Regions from separate parts of the Methylobacterium sp. E-046 genome, predicted to be linked through region 1. Evidence: predicted binding sites of a transcription regulator. Region 1 holds the regulator's gene; each other region holds the start of a gene.
The links. Region 1 encodes LexA, which represses DNA repair genes until DNA is damaged. Its sites were predicted from a motif close to TGTTCNNNNTGTGTTCNG; they were not measured.
Positions count from the first base shown of each region.

Region 2: a site for LexA is predicted at 1,317-1,334, ahead of MKK82_RS05810 (ATP-dependent helicase). Genes of this name have one in related genera too.
Region 3: a site for LexA is predicted at 3,606-3,623, ahead of dinB (DNA polymerase IV). Genes of this name have one in related genera too.

Region 1 covers NZ_JAKSYP010000290.1:251,527-256,168, forward strand. The annotation lists gene MKK82_RS32785 (ComEC/Rec2 family competence protein) at 1-1,092, shown strand, start outside; gene lexA (transcriptional repressor LexA) at 1,086-1,814, opposite strand; gene MKK82_RS32795 (hypothetical protein) at 2,050-2,505, shown strand; gene MKK82_RS32800 (hypothetical protein) at 2,512-2,727, opposite strand; gene MKK82_RS32805 (NRAMP family divalent metal transporter) at 2,808-4,049, shown strand; gene fae (formaldehyde-activating enzyme) at 4,112-4,642, shown strand, end outside.
Region 2 covers NZ_JAKSYP010000074.1:116,515-121,156, reverse strand. The annotation lists gene MKK82_RS05810 (ATP-dependent helicase) at 1-1,306, opposite strand, end outside; gene MKK82_RS05805 (AsmA protein) at 1,722-4,642, shown strand, end outside.
Region 3 covers NZ_JAKSYP010000187.1:61,945-66,586, reverse strand. The annotation lists gene MKK82_RS20010 (anthranilate synthase component II) at 1-415, opposite strand, end outside; gene pabB (aminodeoxychorismate synthase component I) at 412-1,779, opposite strand; gene rimO (30S ribosomal protein S12 methylthiotransferase RimO) at 2,142-3,476, shown strand; gene dinB (DNA polymerase IV) at 3,647-4,642, shown strand, end outside.

The sequences.
Region 1 (4,642 bases):
GCGGTGGCCGGGCTGATCGCCTGCGCACGGCTGATCGACGGCCGGCTGTTCGTGCGTCCCGGGGCAGGACGCATCGGGCGGCTCGTCGGCACCGGCCTCTCGGCGATCACCGGAACCCTGGCCACGACCCTGGTTGCCCAGGTCGCCACCGCGCCCTTCGCCACCTACCATTTCCAGACGATCCAGCCGTTCGGGCTGGTGGGCAACGCCCTGACGCTGCCGCTCGTCTCCCTGGTGGTGATGCCATCCGCGGTGATCGGGTGCCTCGCCTATCCCTTCGCCCTCGACCGGCCGATCTGGTGGCTGATGGGCCAGGCGGTGGGCGGCATGCTGGCGATCGCGCAGTGGATCGCCGGGTTCGAGCGCGCCACCCTCGTGCTGCCTGCCTTCGGGACAACGGCGCTGATCCTGCTGACCGCCGGTCTCCTGCTGGCGACGCTCCCGGTCTCGCGCCTGCGCTGGCTCGCCGCGCCGCCCATCCTGCTGGGCCTCTGGCTCGCGGCCCTGCCGGATCGCTACGACCTCTACGTCGACCGGCAGGGCGGCGGCGCTGCGGTGCGCGGACCGGACGGCCGCCTCGCGGCGCTGGGCAGCCCCTCGGGGTTCGTGTTGGAGCAGTGGCTGAAGGCGGACGGCGATGGGCGGCGCCCCGGCGCGCTGGCCGCCCCGACCGGCGGCGGGCATTGCGACCGGCTCGGATGCACCGCGCGCCTGCCGGACGGACGGGCGGTCGCGCTGATCCGGGACCGGCGCGCCTTCGCCGAGGATTGCCCCCGCGCCGCGGTGCTGATCACCGGCCTCACGGCGCCCCCGACCTGCACGGGCCCGTTCGTCATCGACCGAAAGATTTTGTCAGAACGCGGCGCCGTGGCCCTCAGGGCCGAGGCCGCGGGGTTCACCGCGCGCTATGCCCGCAGCCTCGACCGGGGCCTGCCGTGGCGACTGCGCCCGGATCCGCGGCCGACGCCGCAGCGGCCGATGACCGCCGCGGCGGACAGCAGCCGCGCGGATGACTCTGTCGCGCCCACCGACGCTGACCGGGCGGGCGCCGGAAGCGGGCCCGGCGACGCGCCGGCCGCGCCGCTTCAGTAGCGGCGGACGAGACTCACGAGACGGCCCTGGATCTGGACCCGATCCGGCCCGAGGACTCGGGTCTCGTAGGCCGGATTGGCAGCCTCGAGCGCGATGGAGGAGCCGCGGCGGCGCAGGCGCTTGAGGGTCGCCTCCTCGTCGTCGATCAGGGCCACGATGATGTCGCCGGTATTGGCGGTGTCCTGCTTGCGGATCACCACCAGATCGCCGTCGAGGATGCCGGCCTCGACCATCGAGTCGCCGCGCACCTCCAGGGCATAGTGTTCGCCGCCGGCCAGGAAGTCCGGCGACAGGGTGATGGCGTGGCTCTGGTTCTGGATCGCCGAGACCGGCGTACCGGCCGCGATCCGGCCCATGACGGGGATCGAGATGGCCCGGCCGGATTCGTCGATCATCCGGGCATTGGCGGGGAGCGGCGCCTGCTTGGACTTGCCGCCTTCCACCACGCTCGGGGTGAAGCGGCGCGGCTCGGCGGCGGGGGGCTGGACCGGAGCCGCCTGGGTCAGGCTCTCGGGAATGCGGATCACCTCGATGGCCCGCGCCCGATTCGGGAGGCGCCGGAGGAAGCCACGCTCCTCCAAGGCGGTGATCAGCCGGTGGATGCCCGACTTCGACTTCAGGTCGAGGGCGTACTTCATCTCGTCGAAGGACGGCGGGACGCCGCATTCCTGCATGCGGTTCTGGATGAAGCGCAGGAGGTCCAGCTGCTTGCGCGTGAGCATTGATGGGGCCTCGCGGCTTGTGGACCGCCTCGTGGCGGTCTCGGAAACAAATCACGAACACGTTAAACGTTCCGCAAGTGTTCCGCAAGAGAGTTATGGCCACGCTCGCGTCGCCGCGGGCGCATCCGGGCCAGAAACGCATTGACGGCGCAAGCGGAGCCGTTTCAATGCACACCGCCGCCCGCCGGAGGGGAAGAAGCCGGGGCGCGGCCGGGATCAGGCTGGGATGACGAGGATGCGACGACCCGCAGCTCTGCTGCCCCTCGGCCTGATCGCCCTAGGTCTTGCGCTCGCAGGGTGCACCACCGGGTTCTCCTACATCTCGCGGAACTACGTCGCGCTGACCCCTCAGGTGGTGACGATCGGCTGCAAGGAACCCTACGAGGTCTACGACAACCGGCAACTGCGCCGGATGCTGATCGTCTCGAACACCCTGCGCGAGTATGCCGGCTGCAACCTGAGTGAGGCGCGGATCGACCCCGAGCCGGGAGCGACCCGGGTGACGCGCTTCCGCACCGCCGCCCGCGCCTATCTCGACGAGACCGTGCGGGAGGAGTGCCGGATCACCGGCGAGACCGTGTTCGACGCGCTGAAGTCCGAATTCGCCTACGCGTGCGACGGGCCGGTCGAGAAGCGCGGCACGGTGGTCCCGCGGTTGCCGGGCCGCAATCCGGGCCTGATCCAGCGCTGATCCGGCTCAGGTCCCCGGTTTCGGAAAGGTGCGCTCGGCCGCGTCGCCAGCCGCCGCCAGCAGGGCCCGGGCGAAGGCGCGGGCCTCGGCCCGGTCCAGGATGATCGCGGCGGTGACGGGGCCGCCCCCGAGATCGGACAGCGCGAGTTCCAGGCGCACCCCGTCGGGCACGGCGCTCGCCTGCAGACTCCAGCCACCGCCCCGATCCGCGCTCTCCGCCATGGCCCTCTCCTCCCGCACGTTCCGGGAAAACGCCGCAGCCGCGCGCCGGAACTGCCCGCACCCGGGACTGTTCCCGAGCCGTGCCCAGCGCTTCCCTGCCTCGCCTGTCCGCGTTCCTCAAGGCCGCCGGCCCTGGACTGGTGGTGATGCTCGCCGATACGGATGTCGGGAGCCTGATCACCGCGGCCCAGAGCGGCGCGCGCTGGGGCTACTCGCTGTTGCTCCTCCAGATCCTGCTGGTGCCGATCCTCTACGTCGTCCAGGAACTGACGGTCCGGCTGGGGACCGCTACCGGCCGCGGCCACGGAGAGCTGATCCGGGCGCATTACGGTCCGGCCTGGGCCTGGATCTCCTACGGCGGCCTCGTGGTCGCCGGGGTCGGCGCCATCGTCACGGAATTCTCCGGCATCGCCGGGATCGGCGACCTGTTCGGCGTGCCGCGCCTCGTCAGCCTGGGGCTGCCGGCCGCTCTGCTGCTCGGTCTGGTGTTCACCGGGAGCTACCGGCGCGTCGAGGCGGTGGCGATCGCGGTGGGCCTGTTCGAACTGGTCTTCATCGGCCTCGCCGTCGCGGCACGGCCGGACGCGGGGGAGATCGTCGCCTCCTTCGGGCACATGCCGCTGGGCGACGGGCGGTACCGGGTGCTGATCGCCGCCAATATCGGCGCGGTGATCATGCCGTGGATGATCTTCTACCAGCAATCGGCGATCGTCGACAAAGGCCTCGGATGGGCGCACGCCAGGCGCCTGCGGCTCGACACCCTCGCGGGCGCGGTGATCTCGCAAGGCGTGATGGGGGCGATCCTGATCGCGGCCGCGGCCACGATCGGCAAGGCCGGGCGGGGCAGCGAGGCCGGTCTGGAGACGGTCGGCGACCTCGCGGGGGCCTTCACGCCGGCGCTGGGTCCGTGGCTTGGACAGGTGGTGTTCGGGGTGGGCATCATCGCGGCCGCCTTCGTGGCGCTGAACGTCGTGGCCCTGGCGCTGGCCTGGGGCTTCGGCGACGTGACCGGCAAGCCCCATTCCCTGGAGCAGTCCCCCCGGGAGGCGCCGGCCTTCTATGGCGCCTTCGCGCTCGTGGTCGCCGCGGGGGCGGTCGCCGTCCAGCTCGTGCCGAATCTCGTGGCGCTCAACATCGCCGTAGAGGTGATGAACGCGCTGCTCCTGCCGCTGGCGCTCGGCCTGCTGATCCTGCTGGCCACCCGCGCCCTGCCGGAGGGGCAACGCGTGGACGGGGCCTACAAGTGGGTGGTCTACACCATCTCCGGGGTGACCGTCGCGTTCGCGCTGGTCGGCGTGCTCGACGGGATCGGCCTGCTCTGAGCCGATTGACGCGGACGGCGCGATGATGTCTCCCGCGGGCTCCGATCAGGTGGAGTTCGAACATGCAAGAGATCTGGTTCCGCACGGGCGAAGCCACGGTGCTGGCGGCGGAGGGCCAGTACACCGACGCGATGCCGGAGGTGCTGATCGGCTCGGTGCGCGGGCCCGTGGGCCAGGCCTTCGCGTCGATGATGGGGCAGGTGCAGGGCCACACCCGGATGTTCGTGGTGCGCGACCTCAATCAGCTGGTGCGCCCGGCCACGATGATGACCACCAAGGCCACCATCCACACGGCCGAGTACGTCGAACTGCTCGGCGGCGTGGTCCAGGCGGCCACCGGCGATGCGATCGTCGATTGCATCATCGAGGGCGTGCTGCCGCGGGACGGGCTCGACGAGCTCTGCATGATCATCATGATCTGGCTCGACCCGCGCTGCGCCGAGGACGACAGCCTCGACCAGAAGGACCTCTACCGGACCAACTACGAGGCGACGAAGCTCGCCATCGCCCGCGCCCTCAAGGGCGAGCCGACCGTGGACGAGCTGATCGCCAACCGGAAGACCGTGAAGCACTACGCGCTCGAGGACGTGATC
Region 2 (4,642 bases), on a different contig from region 1:
GGTCGTCGCTGACGTTCACGGTGGCGCGCAGGTAGGCCAGGGCGTCCCGGATCTCGGCGCGCTCGTAGAAGCGCGGGCCGCCGATCACCCGGTAGGGCAGGCCGAGCTGGACGAACCGGTCCTCGATCTCGCGCATCTGCGCCGAGATCCGCACCAGCACGGCGATCTCCGACAGGGGGTGCTGCTTCACCTGGAGCGATTCGATCGCCTCGGCGAGCAGCCGCGCCTCCTCCTCGGAATCCCAGGCCCCCGTCACGGTGACGCGCTCGCCCGGCTCGTCGTCGGTGCGCAGGGTCTTGCCGAGCCGGCTCTCGTTCCGGGCGATCAGTCCCGAGGCGGCCGCCAGGATGTGGCCGGTGGAGCGGTAGTTGCGCTCCAGCCGCACCACCACGGCGCCGGGGAAGTCGTGCTCGAAGCGCAGGATGTTGTCGACCTCGGCGCCGCGCCAGCCGTAGATCGACTGGTCGTCGTCGCCCACGCAGGCGATGTTCTTGCGGTTCTGCGCGAGCAGGCGCAGCCACAGGTACTGGGCGACGTTGGTGTCCTGGTACTCGTCCACCAGGATGTAGCGGAACCGGTCCTGGTAATTGGCCAGGACGTCGGGGTTCTCGCGCCAGAGCTTGAGGCAGAGCAGCAGGAGGTCGCCGAAATCGACGGCGTTCAGCGTCGCCAGTCGGGCCTGGTAGGCGCTGTAGAGCGTGCCGCCCTTGCCGAACGCGAAGGAGGCGGCCTCGCCGGCCGGCACCTGCTCGGGGGAGAGGCCGCGGTTCTTCCAGCCGTCGATGGCGTGCGACAGGGCGCGGGCCGGCCAGCGCTTCTCGTCGACGTTCTGATCGGCGATCACCTGCTTCATCAGCCGGAGCTGGTCGTCGGTGCCCAGGATGGTGAAGTCCGATTTCAGCCCGACGAGTTCCGCGTGCCGGCGCAGGATCTTGGTGCCGATGGCGTGGAAGGTGCCGAGCCAGGGCATGCCCTCGCCGGCCGGGCCGATCAGGCTGCCGATCCGGTGCTTCATCTCCCGGGCGGCCTTGTTGGTGAAGGTCACCGCCAGGATGTCGAAGGGGCGTGCCCGCCCGGTGGAGATGAGATGGGCGATGCGGGTGGTGAGCACCCGGGTCTTGCCGGTGCCGGCGCCGGCCAGCACGAGCACCGGACCCTCCGTGGTCTCGACGGCGTGGCGCTGCTCGGGGTTGAGCCCGTCGAGGTAGCCGGCGGCGTCGCGGCGGAGCGCGCCCATGGCGCGGGCGGCGATGGAAGAGGTGGGAGCGCCGTCCCCGGCGGGCTGCGCATGCGGGTTATTCTGCATCCCGCATCCCTGGACCAAATCGCGAACGGCGTCGAGGTGGTTTGGGCGCGACGCCTGCAACCGGCGGTGCGCGAAGTCGGGAGGCGCGGGCCGTCGGCGCGCCGAGAACGACGGTTCGGAGACCGTCGCGGCCGATCCCGGTCACGGGGATGCCCCGTCATGCCGGCGCGGCGCAGCGCAGACCGGAGTCGGGGCCCGCTGCCGCGCCGGGATCCCGCGCGGGCGGCGCCGCCGAGTCCGGGCCCGCCGGCGGCGCCGGAGCGACTGCGGCGCCTGAGGCACAGGGGCGGGATCGCAGACTTCGCCGCTGGCGCCCTGCGCGCCTGATCGTGCTATGGCCGTGGCGGCTTGCCCGCGGGGCACGCGGGACGGCGTCGGGGCAGCCCCGCGCGGACATGAGTGCGGAACGGGACCATTGCGTGATCTTCTGACCGCGCTGGCGGGCGCCGTCATCCTGGTTCTCGTGGCGGCGCTCGCCGTCCCGCCCTTCGTCGATTGGCAGGCCCACCGCGCGCTGGTCGACCGGGCGCTCGCCCGCTCCCTCGGCATCCCGACCCGGACAGACGGGCGGATCGAGGTCCGCCTCCTGCCGTCGCCGCGGCTGCGCGTCGACCGCCTCCATCTCGGGACCGATCCGGACCGGCCGTCCCTTGACGCCCGGTTCGTCAAGGCCGAGATCGCCCTGGCGCCGCTCCTGAAGGGCGAGTTCCGCTTCACCGAGACCCGGATCGGCCGGGCCGAGATCAGGCTCCCGGCCGCGGGGCCGGACGCCGTGAAGCTGCCCCCCGACCTCGGCGAGGCCCTGCGCGCCCGCGACCTCGCCATCGAGGCCCTGCACGTCCAGCAGTTCCTCATCACCACGCAGGTGCCGGCCACGGGCCGGACCGACCAGCTCTACGTGCAGGACCTGACCCTGCAGGCGCCGGCCCTCGTCGGACCGTGGCGGGCGGAGGGGACCAGCGGCGGCCTCCCGTTCCGGGCCGTCAGCGGCACCCCGGGGGCCGACGGGCGGCTGCCCGTGAAGATCTCCGGCGGCGGCGACGCGCATCCGCGCTTCGAGGCGGATGCGCGGTTCGGCCTCGCCCCCGCGGAGGCCGGCCGGGCCTCCCTGGTCGAGGCCGAGGGCACGGTCCGCCTCGTCGTCGGGCCGCCGACCCAGGCCGCGGGGACCTACCTGCCGTTCTCCATCGGCGGGGGCTTCAAGGCGCGCGGGACCCAGGTGCGGTTCGAGAACGTCGACCTCGCGGTCGATCCGGGCGGCCGGGCGCTGCGGCTCGGCGGCACCGGCCGCCTGGACCTGCGCCAGTGGCGCGCCGGGCTGAGCCTGGAGGCCCGCCGCCTCGACCTCGACGCCTTCCTGGCCTCGCCGGAGGGCCAGGCCCTGATCGCCCGCGGGGCCCCCCGGTGGGCCGGCGGCCTCCCGGCCATGCTCGACCTCGACCTCGCGGTGGGCAGCGCCGTGCTCGGCGGCGAGGAATGGTCGGACCTCGCCTTCGCCGGCACGGTGGAGCGGGCGGGCGGGCTCCTGCTGCGCCGCCTCTCGGTGACTGGGCCGGCGCAGGCGGCCCTGACGGCGAGCGGGCAGATCGAGACGGCGCCCCTGCGCCTGACCGGCCCGGTCAGCCTGACCGCCCCCGATTCGGACGCGCTGGGACGCTACCTGCGGCGCCTCGGCCTGGAGGGGCCGCTGCCGGCGCTCCTCGACGGGCGCCGGGTCGAGGCGGCCGCCGAGCTGTCGGCCGCCGCCGACAGCCTGTCCCTGCGCGACCTGCGCCTGACCCTGGGGCAGGCCCGGATCACCGGCAACGCCCGCTACAAGGCTGCGGAGGCCGGCGCGCGCGGGCGGTTCGAGGCCCAGATCCGCGCCCGCGGCATCGACATCGCCGGCCTGCCGCCGCTGGGCACGACGCTCGGCAGCCTGCGCGACCACGACCTCGCGATGACCCTGGAGGCCCAGGACGTGCGCTTCGGAGCGGCGAATTCCGGGACCGGCACCATCGCGGCCAGCATCCAGTCCGACGGCGGCAGCCTCGTGGTCGACAGCCTCGACGTGACGAACCTCGCGGGCGCCAGCGCCAAGCTGTCCGGGCGGATCGGCGCGGACGGGACCGGCCGCGTCTCCGGCCGCCTGAAGGCCCCGGTGGCGGCGCCGCTGCTGGGCCTGCTCGAGCGGGTCTGGGTCGGCGACATCCGCCTGCTGCCCGCCTTCCTGCGGGACGCCCCCCTCGACCTCGCCGTGACCCTCGACCGGGAGGGCGGCGCCGCGGAGGCGCTCCGCACGCAGGCGAAGGGCGGGGCCGGCGGCGGCACCCTCGACCTGACGCTCGTGAGCCGCGGCACGCGGATCGAGGGCGGGACCGCCATCCTGACCGGCCCCCGGGCCGGCGCGTGGTTCGGCCGGCCCGACATCCCCGGCCTCCAGCTTCCCGCCGAACTGCGCCTGCGCGCCGAACGCGCCGGGCGCCGGGAGGGGGCCGAGCGCGGCGCGGGCGATGCCCTCGCGGTCACGGCCGACGGCAGCGTCGCGGGCCTGAAGATCGCCACCGGGACGCCGCTCCTCCTCGGGCCCGACGCGCTGCCCAGCCGTGGCGTCCTGCGGGTCGACGCGGCCGATCTGGCCCCCTTCCTGACGCTGGCCGGGGCCGCGCGCCTCCAGCCCGGCGCGTGGCCCGCCGAGCTGACCGTCACGCTGTCGGGGGACAAGGGCGAGGTCACCGCCGCCCTCGACGGCCGCGTCGCGGGCGCGGGCCTGAACGGGGCGCTGACGCGGGCGCCCGGCGGCGCCCTGAGCGGCCGCCTCACCCTCGACCGCCTGTCGCTGCCCCAGCTCGCGGCCGCGACCGTGCTGCCCCAGGACGGCAGCGGGCGGTTCGCGGCGCCGGCCGCGGCTCCGAGCCTCGCCCTCGACCTTCGCGTCGCCAGCCTGGACCTCGGGCGCGGGCTCGTGGCGACGGACGCGACCCTCGGCTTCGGCCTCGCCGACGCGGGCCTGACCGTGCGGGACCTGAGCGGGGCGCTGGCCGGGGGCCGGATCGCGGGGTCGGCCACGCTGTCGCGCCTCGGGGCCAGCGGGGCGATCTCCGGGGCGGGCCGCCTCGACGCCGTCGCGATCCCCGCGCTCGCCGGCGGCCCGATCGGCGGCCGCCTGACCGCGGATCTGCGCTTCTCCACCTCGGCCGAGACCGGTCCCGGCCTCGCCGAGAACCTCTCGGGCAGCGGCACCCTGGCGCTCGTCGATCTCACCGTCCCGGAGGCCGATCCCGCGGGGCTCGGCCGCGCCCTGGCGCGGGCCGCCGAGATGGACGATCCGCTGCGCGAGGGCCGGCTTCAGGCGGT
Region 3 (4,642 bases), on a different contig from region 1:
CCATGTCGGGACCGGGGGTCACCACCAGCGAGTGGTAGCGCCCCACCGGCATCGGCGCCGGCAGCCCGGAGAACAGCCGCGTGCCCGTGTGGTCAATCGGCGTCATCTGCCCGTGCAGGGGGCGCTGCGCCCGCGCGACCGTGCCGCCGAAGGCCGCGCCGATCGCCTGATGGCCGAGGCAGACGCCGAGGATCGGCATCTGCCCGGACAGGTCCCGGATCGCCGGGAGCGAGATGCCGGCCTCCGCGGGGGTGCAGGGGCCGGGCGAGACCACCAGGGCATCGGGCGCCAGCGCCCGGATGCCGGCGACGTCGAGGGCGTCGTTGCGCACGACCCGGACGTCCTCGCCCAGCTCCTCCAGGTAGCGGACGACGTTGAAGACGAACGAGTCGTAATTGTCGAGGACGAGGATCATGCGAAGGCCTCGAACACCCGGGCGGCCTTGGCCAGGGTCTCGTCGTATTCCGGACCGGGCTCGGAGAGCAGCGTCACCCCGCCGCCGGCCTGCAGCACCGCCTGGCGGTCGTCCATGAACACGGTGCGGATCGCGATCGAGGTGTCCAGCGCCCCGTCGAAGCCGATCCGGCCGATGGCGCCGCAATAGAGTTCGCGCGCGTCGCCCTCGATCTCGGTGATGATGTCCATGGCGCGGATCTTCGGGGCGCCGGTGATCGAGCCGCCCGGGAACGTCCCGGCCAGGAGGTCGAGGGCGTCGAGCCCGTCGCGGAGGTCGCCGGTGACCACCGACACCAGATGGTGGACGTTCGCGTAGGTCTCCAGCCCGCAGAGGGTGGGCACGGCGACGCTGCCCGGCGCGCAGACCCGGGACAGGTCGTTGCGCAGCAGGTCGACGATCATGACGTTCTCGGCCCGCTCCTTCACGCTGGCCTGGAGCGCCCCGGCGGCCGCCCGGTCGGCCTCCGGATCGTCGAGGCGGCGGGCGGTGCCCTTGATCGGCCGCGTCTCCACGTGCCGGCCGTCGAGGCGGATGAACCGCTCGGGCGAGGACGAGGCGACGGTCAGCCCCTCCTGCTCCAGGTAGGCCCCGAAGGTCGCCGGGTTGGTCTCGCGCAGGCGCCGGTAGAGGGCGAAGGGATCGAAGCCGGCCGGCAGATCGGCGGTGAAGCGCTGGGCGATGTTGGCTTGGTAGATGTCGCCGGCCCGGATATAATGGCGAACCTTTTCGACAGCTTCTTCATAGGTTTGACGGTCAAAGTTCGAGTTCCACACGAGCGGCTCGGCCGGCCGTGCGGGGCCCGGGGGCTCGGCGGTGGCGAGCCGGTCGGCGAAGAGGGCGAGCCGCGCCTCGGCGCGAGCCCGCCGGGCGTCCGGCGCACGCTCGGGGAAGCCGGTGGCGACCAGCCGGCAGGTGCCGGCGGCGTGATCGACCACCAGCGCCGTGTCGTAGAGGTTCAGGGCGATGTCGTCGGTGAGCCCGGCCCGCCGGGCCGGGGGCGCCACCCGTTCCAGCGCCGCGCCGAGGTCGTAGGCGAGGTAGCCGATCGCCCCGCCGGGGAACGGCTCCGGCCCGGGCTCGAGCCGGTAGGGTTCGAGGCAGGTCCGGAGCGCCGCCATCGGGCCGCCCGCCACGGGGCGTCCGTCGAGGGTCGCGCGTCCGTCGCGGTAGCGGAAGCGCCCGAACGGATCAGCGGCCACGATCGAGTGCCGCCCCAGCGGATCGTGCCGCATGGCGCTGTCCAGGAAGGCGAGCCCCGGCAGGGCGCGCAGCCGGGCCGCCGCCGCGACGGGATCGATGAAGGGGATCTCTCGGGTCCACATGACCGGGTTCGGGGCCGTTATCCTCGGGCTGTGCGTCATCCGCTGCCGTCGCACAGGCGATGCCGCGGGGGAAGCGGCAGTTGCACGCAGGCACCGCCGCCCGGCGCCGGTCCTCGGCGGCGGGTGGGTCGATGTCAGATGATGTGTGATGTCAGGATCCGTCGTTAAAGGTCTGCGTCACAGCCAAGTTCCCCACCGTGGGCAGCCTCGCGTGCTGGGCCGAGCACCCCTGCAGCAGCCGGTCTCGCGCGGGCGGGCCGGAACGGCTATAGGGACGCGATCCCGAATTCTCGTCCTCGCGCTCCGTGTGACTGTTCCACCGGCCACACGCGCGGGCGGCGTCCGATCCGTCGAATGCGCCCATGACCGCCACGACCGCCCCCAAAGCCTCGGCTCCCAAGATTTCGTTCGTCTCCCTGGGCTGCCCCAAGGCGCTGGTCGATTCCGAGCGGATCCTCACGCACCTGCGCGCGGAGGGCTACGAGCTGGCGCGCCGCCACGACGGCGCCGACGTGGTGATCGTCAACACCTGCGGCTTCCTCGATTCCGCCAAGGCGGAGTCGCTCTCGGCCATCGGCGAGGCCATGGCGGAGAACGGCCGGGTGATCGTCACCGGCTGCATGGGCGCGCAGCCGGAGGAGATCCGCGCGAAATACCCCGACCTCCTGGCGGTGACCGGGCCGCAGGCCTACGAATCGGTGGTGGCGGCCGTCCACGAGGCGGTGCCCCCGGCCCACGACCCGTTCCTCGACCTCGTGCCGCCGCAGGGGATCAAGCTCACCCCGCGCCACTACGCCTACCTGAAGATCTCGGAGGGCTGCAGCAACCGCTGCAGCTTCTGCATCATCCCGTCCCTGCGCGGGAACCTCGTCAGCCGCCCCGCCGCCGACGTGCTGCGCGAGGCCGAGAAGCTGGTGAAGGCCGGCGTGAAGGAGCTGCTGGTGGTCAGCCAGGATACCAGCGCCTACGGCAGCGACATCCGCTACGCCGAGAGCCCGTGGCGCGACCGGCAGGTCCGGGCGAAGTTCTACGACCTGACCCGGGAGCTCGGCGAGCTCGGGGCCTGGGTGCGGCTCCACTACGTCTACCCCTACCCGCACGTGGACGAGGTCATCCCGCTGATGGCCGAGGGCAAGGTGCTCCCTTACCTCGACATGCCGCTCCAGCATGCGAGCCCGTCGGTGCTCAAGCGGATGCGCAGGCCCGGCAATCAGGAGCGCCAGCTCGACCGGATCCGGAGCTGGCGGCAGACCTGCCCGGACCTCGCGATCCGCTCGACCTTCATCGTCGGCTTCCCCGGCGAGACCGAGGCCGAGTTCGCGGAGCTGCTGGCGTGGCTGCAGGAGGCCAAGCTCGATCGGGTCGGCTGCTTCGAGTACGAGCCGGTGGCGGGCGCCACCGCCAATGCGCTCGGCGACCTCGTGCCGCCCGAGGTGAAGGCCGAGCGCAAGCGCCGGTTCATGGAGACGCAGAACGCTGTGGCGCTCCGGCTGCAGAGGGCCAAGGTCGGCAGGCGGCTGCCCATGATCGTCGATGCCGTCGAGGGTGGGGTCGCGAAGGGCCGGTCCAAGGCCGACGCGCCGGAGATCGACGGCACCGTCCACGCCGCCTTCCGGCGCCTGGTGCGGGTCGGCGACATCGTCACCGTGAAGATCGATCGGGCCGAGGCCTACGACCTGTACGGCAGCGTCGCCTGACGGCGGCGCGCCGCCGTCGCGAGCGGTCGAACGAACTCCGACCCTCTACCTCAGGATGGGGGCGTGGGCGGGATATCCCTGTTGAGGTGTGATCGAGCCGCCTTGACCCCGCCCGCCGGCCGCGGTCTCTGGAACAGAGCGGGAACCTAAGCCAGATCTCCGAGGCGGCGATGGATCCGGAGGTCGCCCTCCGCAAGATCATCCACATCGACATGGACGCGTTCTACGCCTCCGTGGAGCAGCGCGACGACCCCGCCCTGCTCGGCCTGCCGCTGGCGGTGGGCGGCTCGCGGGAGCGCGGCGTCGTGGCGGCGGCGAGCTACGAGGCGCGCAGGTTCGGCGTCCGCTCGGCCATGCCGTCGGCCACCGCCCGGCGGCTCTGCCCGGACCTGCTGTTCGTGAAGCCGCGCTTCGAGGTCTACCGGGGGGTTTCGGAGGAGATCCGGGCGGTCTTCGCCCGGCACACGCCGCTCATCGAGCCGGTGGCGCTGGACGAGGCCTATCTCGACGTCACCGAGAACCTCCTGGGCCTGCCGACGGCGACCGCGGTGGCGAAGGCGATCCGCGCCGAGATCCTGGAGCGCACCGGGCTCGTGGCCTCGGCCGGGGTCTCGTACAACAAGTTCCTGGCCAAGGTGGCCTCGGATCACCGCAAGCCCGACGCCCTGTTCGTCATCACCCCCGCGATGGGGCCGGATTTCGTGGCCGCCCTGCCGATCGGCCGGTTCCACGGGGTCGGGCCGGTCACCGAGGCGAAGATGAAGCGGCTGGGGATCGAGACCGGGGCGGACCTGCGCGCCTGGACACCGGAGCGCCTGCGCGAGACCTTCGGCTCCGCGGGCGCCTACTACCACGCGGTCGCCCGCGGGATCGACGCGCGGCCGGTCCGCGCCCATCGGGTGCGCAAGTCGATCGGGGCCGAGACCACCTTCTCGGAGGACACGGCGGCCTTCGAGGTTCTGAGCGCCCGGCTGGCCCCGCTGTTCGACAAGGTCTGGGCCGAGGCGGACGCGAAGGGCATGCGCGCCCGGACCGTGACGCTGAAGCTCAAGTTCTCGGATTTCGCCCAGGTGACCCGGGCGAAGTCGCTCACCTGTCCCGTGGCCGACCGCGCCGGCCTGGAGCGGATCGGCCTCGAACTGCTCGCCGGCCTGTTCCCCTTGCGG